Regions from separate parts of the Ruegeria sp. CH10 genome, predicted to be linked through region 1. Evidence: riboswitches for the same ligand, from Rfam matches in the RefSeq annotation. Region 1 holds a riboswitch; the other holds the start of a gene.
What was found. A riboswitch is a leader RNA that binds a small molecule or an ion and turns the genes downstream of it on or off. The one in region 1 is predicted to bind cobalamin.

Region 2: linked by a shared signal. The riboswitch ahead of ACRZ94_RS08440 (DUF1636 family protein) and the one ahead of ACRZ94_RS16170 (aromatic ring-hydroxylating oxygenase subunit alpha) in region 1 are both predicted to bind cobalamin.

Annotation. Positions count from the first base shown of each region.
Region 1 is NZ_JBQFQY010000005.1:287,159-291,332, reverse strand. Features, by position in the region: gene ACRZ94_RS16180 (TetR/AcrR family transcriptional regulator) at 1-178, opposite strand, end outside; gene ACRZ94_RS16175 (FAD-binding oxidoreductase) at 318-1,397, opposite strand; gene ACRZ94_RS16170 (aromatic ring-hydroxylating oxygenase subunit alpha) at 1,403-2,656, opposite strand; cobalamin riboswitch at 2,739-2,940, opposite strand; gene ACRZ94_RS16165 (LysR substrate-binding domain-containing protein) at 3,092-4,003, opposite strand; gene ACRZ94_RS16160 (trimethylamine methyltransferase family protein) at 4,095-4,174, shown strand, end outside.
Region 2 is NZ_JBQFQY010000002.1:419,939-424,112, forward strand. Features, by position in the region: gene ACRZ94_RS08425 (hypothetical protein) at 1-616, shown strand, start outside; gene ACRZ94_RS08430 (hypothetical protein) at 864-1,208, shown strand; gene ACRZ94_RS08435 (NAD(P)-dependent oxidoreductase) at 1,404-2,360, opposite strand; cobalamin riboswitch at 2,505-2,712, shown strand; gene ACRZ94_RS08440 (DUF1636 family protein) at 2,796-3,185, shown strand; gene cobW (cobalamin biosynthesis protein CobW) at 3,182-4,174, shown strand, end outside.

The DNA.
Region 1 (4,174 bases):
CGTCCCGATGGTTCAGCGCGCCGATCACCATGGCTTCGCGGCTGGGAAAATACTTGTAGAGCGTCCGCAACGAGACATTCGCCCCTTCGCGCAGGGCTTCGACGCCCTGCGTGGCAAACCCCATTTCCGAGAATTGCCGGTCGAGGTTCTCTGCGATCTTGTGTTGTGTCTCGTTCATGCGCCGTTGGTAGAGCGATCACTCTACCTGGACTGTTCAGTTTGCGACAGGGTTGTCTGATCTGCGACAAAAGCCAAAACGGATGCGCCTGCGCGGGGTGTCCCGCGCAGGCGTAAAAGGTAAACCGCTATGATTGACGTCAGACCTCGACAGCGACTTTGCCGATGGGGTTCGAACAACAGGCAAGGATGTACCCATCCGCGATATCATCCTCGGAAATCCCGCCATTATGGACCATATGAACTTCGCCCGCCGTTTTCCTGACCTTGCAGGTGCCACACACCCCAAAGGTACAGCCTGACGGGATGTTCAGGCCAACCGACCGCGCTGCGGCCAGAATGGTTTCGGTTTCCGACACTTTGGCGATGACGTCAGAAGTTGCAAAATGGATTTCTGCAGTTGCCCCGTCATCTGGTACCAGATCGTCCAGTTCCGGCTGATCGGCCACCGTTTCCACAGGCGCGCCAAAGCTTTCCTGATGGTAGCTGCCCATGTCGAATCCCAAACCGGTCAGGGCATCGCGGACGGCCTGCATAAAGGGTTCGGGACCGCAGCAATACACCTCACGTTCCAGATAATCCGGAGCCATCAGGCCCAGCATCAATTGGTTGAATTGGCCTTGATATCCAGTCCAGGGGCGGTAGGGGTCGGCCTCTTCCACAACGAATTTCAGATCCAGACCGGGCGTTCGGCTGGCCATCTGTTCCAGACGTTGGCGAAAGATGATCTCGGACGGGCGTTTGGCGCAGTTGATGAAAACGATGTCCAGATCGCGCCCTTCATCCCACATGCACGTGGTCATCGACATCATCGGCGTGATGCCCGAGCCTGCCGAGATGAACAGAAACTTGCGGGCCGGGCTTTCCACATTGGTGAACAGGCCAGCCGGACCGATGGCCCTGATTCCCATGCCCGGCTTCAGGTTGTCCAGCATCCAGCGCGTTCCAATGCTGTCGGGCTGCGCTTTGGCAGTAACCGTGACAGAGCGCGGCCGCGATGGAGAGGACGAGATCGTATAAGTGCGATGCACGACGCCTCCGGGCTGGTCGGGGGCTGGTATTTCCAGCGTCAGAAACTGGCCGGGATGATAGGCGAAAAACGCGCCTGACGGGGCCCGAAACGTAAAGCTGGCCGTATTGGGCGTTTCAGGCACGACCGAGACGCATTCCAGCATCTCACTATCCTGCCAGACCGGGGCCACTGTATTGAGGTCTTTCATCCCCGTTACTCCGCAGCCATGACGTCAGGGGCCACATGATTCGCCAGCGTGTTGCAATACCATTCAACAAACTGCAGCACCCCGGATTCCTGTATGCCTGAATAGGGTCCCGGCACGTAGGCCGGGCTGTTGATACCTAGCTGGTTGTCCTCGACCACCTGCCGGTCTTCGTCATTGGTGGCCATCCAAACCTCGGTCAGACGCTTTAGGTCATAGTCTGTGCCCTCGACGGCCTCTTTGTTGACCAGCCATTTGGTGGTGACTTCGGTCTCGGTTGGGCTGATCGGAGTAATACGGAAGACAATCGAATGATCGGCCAGGAAATGGTTCCATGTGCTGGGGTAATGAAACTTCAGCAGCGTCCCGGCATCGGCAAAGGGCGCGCGGCCCAAAAACCGGCGCACGGCGGATTTGCCGTCCATCGTATAGCTTTCCGCCCCTTCCTTAAGAGGCATCCGCGCCAGACGGTACTGGCCGTCATCATGCAGATAGAACTGCGAAGGCATGCCGGCCGCTTTGCACCGGTCGAAGTGGTCTTGCATGAAGGCGGGGGTTTCGCCGCCTTCGATCCCGGTTACAGAGGGGTCATCCGGGAAAGTCCGGCAGAGCGAAGGATGGTTGCCGCCACAGTGATAGCATTCACGGTTGTTTTCCCAGACAAGTTTCCAGTTGCCCTTTTCGACGATGGTGCTTTCAAACGCGATCTTGGCGTTGTTCAGGTCGTGGGGCTCAAGATAGGGGCGTGCGATATTGGCAAAGGTGTCAAAGTCGGGGGCCTCATCCGCAAGACAGATGTAGATAAGACCGGCCAGTTCGCGGCAATGCACGGTTTTCAACCCATGTTGTTTGGGATCGAAATCGGGGCCCATGTCCCGCGCCCAAAGAAGCGAACCATCCAACTCATAAGTCCATTGGTGATATGGGCATACGAGTTTCGGCGCATTGCCCTTTGCCGCCTTGCAAATAACCGAGCCGCGATGGCGGCAGGTGTTGTGAAAAGCCCGGATCTGATCGTCTGCGCCGCGCACGATAATCACGCGGTAGGCGCCCACGGTATAGGTAACGTAATCGCCCTTTTTCACCAATTCACACGCGGGAATGGCAAACAGCCACTGGCGGTAATGTATGGCCTCAAGGTCGGTCCGAAAAACATCGGGGTCCGTGTAAAACGCCTGCTCCAGAGCATAGGCTGGGTTTCGACGTGCCAACAGGCTTTGAATGTTGCTCACTTCTGGCTCTCCTGCCGCGCCCCGCGGCATTGCTTGGGCAGATGACAAAGAAGACCAGCCCGGAGCCGCGCGAGGATCGCGTCCGGAACATGCGCCCCCACCGCCACCCGCGGTTTGACATATCTGCAAGGCTGGTTTCCGGACTTGGAAGGGGCTTTCACCCGGTTCGGCACCTTCCCGGGATCCTCGTCCCAGTGGTTCTTGCCGAGCCTGACCTTCGTTACCGTTGCGGGGGCAGTGGCGGAATTTCACCGACTTCCCAATTATCCACCGCCCGGGTCTCGGGCGGCAGCACCTCACACGCGCACCCTAGCCGGGGTCCTTCTGGCCGCTGGAAAAAATGCGACATTTTATGCTGAAAAACTGACACGATGATTTTTTGACGGCGCTGCACGGATATTGGGGCCGGGTTTCTCGGGCCTCAGGCCACCGAACCCCTGTGTCGCGCTTTGCCGCCGCTTGGGGCTATTGGGATTTCTCAACTTTATGTAAGATCCAATCCCTCACCCTTTGCGCATCATCCGAAAGGGGGGTCTTTTTGGACCAGACCAGATAAAATCCCTTACCCGTGGCCCATTGCCAATCGGCTTTTGCGGCAAGAAGCCCCTGTTTGACCAGCCTGTCCGTCAGGTGTTTCCATCCAAAGGCGAACCCTTCTCCGGCCATGGCGGCCTGAAGCACAAGAGCGTAATCATTCAGGCGAAGGCCTGTGTTCGGCACAGCGGTGCGGATTGAAAAATTCGCGAACCATTCGCTCCAGCTTGGGCGCTGCCGTATCGGTTCTTCCAGATGGATGAGCCGCTGGGTCAACAGGTTCGGAAGGCTGCGCAGATCGACCGCTGCTGCCATGACACGCGGCGATGCGACGGGATAGATCACCTCGGGCGCGATCAATGCACATTCGCAACCCGACCAGTCCCCATTGCCCAGCCGTATCGCAAGGCTTATGTTTTCGGCATCGATATCGGGTTCCCGGTCGCTGGATTGCAGGCGCAAATCAATGCCGGGATAGCGTTTCTGCAATTCCGCAAGGCGCGGCATAATCCAATAGTTATTAAACGCCGTAGATGCGCTGAGCGTCACATATCCCGTCTGGTTGAGTTGTTGAATGGATGTCACTGACAAAGACAGCTGCTCAAAGGCGCGCGTGACATCAGCCAAAAGCCGTTGTCCGGCGCTGGTCAGAACAACCTGACGATGGCTGCGGGTGAAAAGCGGCGTGCCCAACCCCTCTTCCAGGCGACGGATTGCGACGCTGACGGCGGGTTGCTGCACGTTCAGCTCCTCAGCGGCGCGCGTAAAGGATTGCAGGCGAGCGGCCGCCTCAAAGACGACAAGATGGCGGGGTGAGCCAAGGAGCTTCCAGAGTTCTTGCATAAATTGCTTTTATGCTAACCATTCAAATTTACAAGCGTCACAACCCGGCCCTCAATCGTTAAAGTCGCGCGAAAAAATGGAGTAGCTCACAATGGCTCGGCGCGCGCGTCAATCCCGTTCCCGCGGTTCAGAGGCCGGTTCAGTTCCGGCATCCCCCTATATCCAGCGACG
Region 2 (4,174 bases), on a different contig from region 1:
AAAACCAAAGGTTTCGAAAATCGCTGCAATAGGTAAGAAGCGCGAGCCTACAGCAGCAACTTTTGATCGCGTAGCTGACTATCTCAACGACGATTGGATCGCTCAGGGGAGTCAAAATACGTTACTCGTTGCAGTCCCAATCGGCTTACCCAAATCGCGTATCGCAAAGGAAATTAACGCCTTATTGGACACCTATCCAAAGCGCGACAAAGTACTTTCACCACCAAATCCAAAGTACATTTTGGCCGGTAAGCGGCAAAACAAAGACATGCTGTTTCGGTATCTTCATGTATTGCGCTTCAAGGCGTTACACCCATCGCTTGAACTTTGGCGGCTGGGTGTTCGTTCAAATGTCAGTGACACCTACAGTCCAGAACTCGAGCACGATGCAAAGGTCATCGCAAACGAAGACAGCTATGATCGTATGATGCTGACCATACTGACGAGTCGAGCCATTCAAAGAGGCCGACTAATAGCTGAAAACGCAGCACGCGGAATTTTCCCAAGCTACAGCAACTGCGCGCATGCCGTCGAGTTCGACTACGGAGAGACTAACAAGTTGTTTCAATCTCGGTACAAGTGGCAGAAAACGCAAGCTGCTAAAACACGACGATAGCGTCAAAGCTATGCTACAATAATCTGCACTACTGGGATGGCAACCAACGCTTGTTAAACACTCTGTTCAACACATACATTTGTGAAAAATCCTGCAAGGGGATTTACACAAACTGTAGCACACTTTAAAATTTTCCACATAACTCATTGTTTCAAATATGTTTTTATATGGTCAAGTTATTGCAAATCCGTGTACACCGGTTCGATTCCGGTACTCGCCTCCACTACTTTTCAATGGGTTAGAAGCATTGGCAATTTCTGCCGAAGCGCATTTTACAATCCATTTTACAATTCCGTTCACGCTTTGCTCTCCTTGGCCTCACTTAGAAGCGTCAAAACGTCATCAGTTTCACCCGGCGAAACCTGCGCGTAACGCTCAATCATTGCCGCAGCAGTGCGCAGAGAGCCTGACTATCGAACTGAGGATAGCGCCACCCAGCGAAACAGAGGAAGATGACGCGGACGAAACCGTTGATGAGAGTGAAGCCGAAATCTACGATCAATTGTTGGAAACGCAAAACCAGTTGATCTTCCCAGAGCCTAGTGATGACCCAATTCTCGGGATACCAAAACTAAAAGATGATGAAGGTTAAGGCGATTTGGTTGTGAGAGAGTTCGCAACCAAATCCCGCAACAAATCCCGCAACATTTCTTGGTTACGAAGAATGTGAGATTCGCTTAAGTATCTGTTTTATTATCAATTAGTTCAGAGTGGGTTCGATTTCAAAACAGGTACTCGCCTCCACTTCTCCAGTTTTCGGCCAACCGACCAAAGCCCTTCGCTTGCGTCATTCGGCCCCACGCCCTTGGGGGATGACCTCGTATCCGGGTTCTTCGGGCTCATCGTCCAGCATCTCAGTCGGAAAACCCGGCGCGGTGATGTTCAGACCTGTGGCCTCTTCCAGCCGCTTGATGATATTGGGCGACAATTCGCGCGGGCCAAAGCGGGCAATCCCGTCGTCAAAGATACGGATCATCGCCGGGTTGATCTCAAGCGGGACCCCGGCCCGGTCGGCGACGTCCTGAAACAGGCCGATATCCTTTTTCACAAGGTCCATCGTGAACGAAATATCGCGTGAGCCGTTCAGGATGACCTGGCTTTCGGTCTCATGCACAAAGGACGTGCCAGACGAGATCTTGATGGCCTCGTAGGTCGTGTTCAGGTCCATACCCGCAGCTTTGGCCGTCACCAGCGCCTCGCAGCATGTGATCAGGTTGGCCGTGGCCAGATAGTTGGTCATCACTTTCAGAACCGAGGCCGTGCCCAAATCGCCGGTATGCAGCACCCGGCGGCCCATCGTGGTCAGGAACGGCAGGATGCGCTCAAAGGTATCGCGGTCACAGCCTGCGAAAATCGAGATATTACCCGTCGCCGCCCGGTGGCATCCGCCTGACACAGGGCAATCGACAGCCGCACCACCGGCCTTGATGACCATGGCGCCAAGGCGCTTGACCTCGGCCTCGTCGGTGGTGGACATCTCCATCCAGATTTTGCCCGGACGGACCTCGGGCAGCATCTCTTGCATCACGGCGTCTGACGCGGTCGGGGAAGGCAGGCACGTGATCACCGCCTCGCAATCGCGCATCAGCTGGGCCGGTCCCTCGGCCGCTATGGCCCCTTTTGCCACAAACGCTGCGACCAAATCCGGATTGAGATCGTGAACCGTCAGATCAATCCCGTTGCGCAACAGCGAACCTGACAGCTTGCCGCCGACATTGCCCAGCCCGATAAACCCTACCTTCATGCGACACGCCCTCCCGCTTGTGTTCTGGTTCCATGCCAGCACGTTGGCAACCGGGGATCATGCCGCCCAGCGACGCAGACAGGTCGCTTTTTACCCGCCCTGCCGCGGATCGGCGCGACTCGCTTGACAAGCGGGCCAACACTGCCGCATGTCGCTGTCGTTGGTGTCTGCATGTGCAGATGAAAAGGGAATGCGTCAGCGGGTCATCCGTCAAACGCAGCCGCCCCCGCGACCGTGACCGGAGAGGGTGCCCAAAGCCACTGGCCCAATAGGACCGGGAAGGCGGGACATCTGCCAGAGTGATCCTCTGACATCCGCAAGCCGGGAGACCTGCCAGCGCCCGAACTAGAAACCGGACGGGGTGATCCGGTGTCGGGTCCATGTACCGACGTGGCCCGCATGAAACCCCGTCCCCCGCGAAGAGGATTTGGGGGGATGAGAGACGTGACCGAAAGCGCGCCAGTCGAACTACTGGTCTGCACCACCTGTCGCCGTGGCCTGCCGGTTGAGGATGACGCCCAACGGCCCGGCACCTTGTTGCACAAGGCGCTGGCAGAGGCCGAGTTGCCCGAGGGGATCGAGCTGAAACCGGTCGAGTGCCTGTCGAACTGCGATCAGGGGTGTTCAATCGTGCTGCGCGGTGGCCCTGCGCGCTGGACCTTTGTCTATGAGAACCTCAATGAAACCGACCATGTCGAGACCATCATCGAAGGCGTGACCAAATATCTCGCGACCGAGGACGGTCTGGTCAAATGGCGCGAACGCCCTGAACATTTCCGCAAAAACTGTGCGGCCCGCATTCCCCCGATTGGAGCCCTGAAATGAGCACTCTTGAAAAACTTCCCGTCACTGTGATCACCGGCTTTTTGGGCTCGGGCAAAACCACCTTGGTGCGTCACCTAATGCAGAACCCGCAGGGCAAACGTCTGGCCGTTGTGGTCAACGAGTTTGGCGATGTGGGTGTGGATGGCGACATCCTGAAATCCTGCGCCATCCCGGATTGCCCGGCCGAGAACATCATGGAACTGGCAAATGGCTGCATCTGCTGCACCGTGGCCGATGATTTCATCCCCACGATTGAGGCGCTTATGGCGTTGGAGCCGCGCCCGGATCACATCCTGATCGAAACCTCTGGCCTCGCCCTGCCCAAGCCGTTGCTGAAGGCGTTCGACTGGCCCGATATCCGCTCGAAGATCACTGTGGATGGCGTGATCGCGCTGGCCGATGCCGAGGCCGTCGCCGCCGGTCGGTTTGCGCCCAATGTCGAGGCGGTGGATGCCCAGCGTCTGGCCGATGACTCGATTGATCACGAAACACCCCTGTCCGAGGTGTTCGAAGATCAGATTTCCTGCGCCGACATCATCCTGCTGACCAAGCCTGATCTGGCTGGCCCCGAAGGCGTGGCCAAAGCCAAAGAGTTCATCGCAGCCGAGGCTCCGCGCCCCCTGCCTGTCGTCGAGGTCGCCGAAGGCGCTGTGGATGTGCGCGTCGTGTTGGGTCTGGAGGCCGCGGCAGAGGATGACATGGACGCGCGTCCGTCGCATCATGACGGCCACCACGATCACGAACATGACGATTTCGAAAGCATCATTGTCGAGCTGCCGGAACAGACCGATCCTGCCGATCTGGTGGCGAAAATCGAACGCCTGGCAAATGAGAAGAACATCCTACGCGTCAAAGGTTATGCCGCCGTACAGGGCAAACCGATGCGTCTGCTGGTGCAGGCCGTGGGTGCGCGCGTCCGTCACCAATATGACCGCCCGTGGGAACCCGGCGAAGAGCGTCGCTCGCGTCTGGTCGTCATTGCCGAGCAT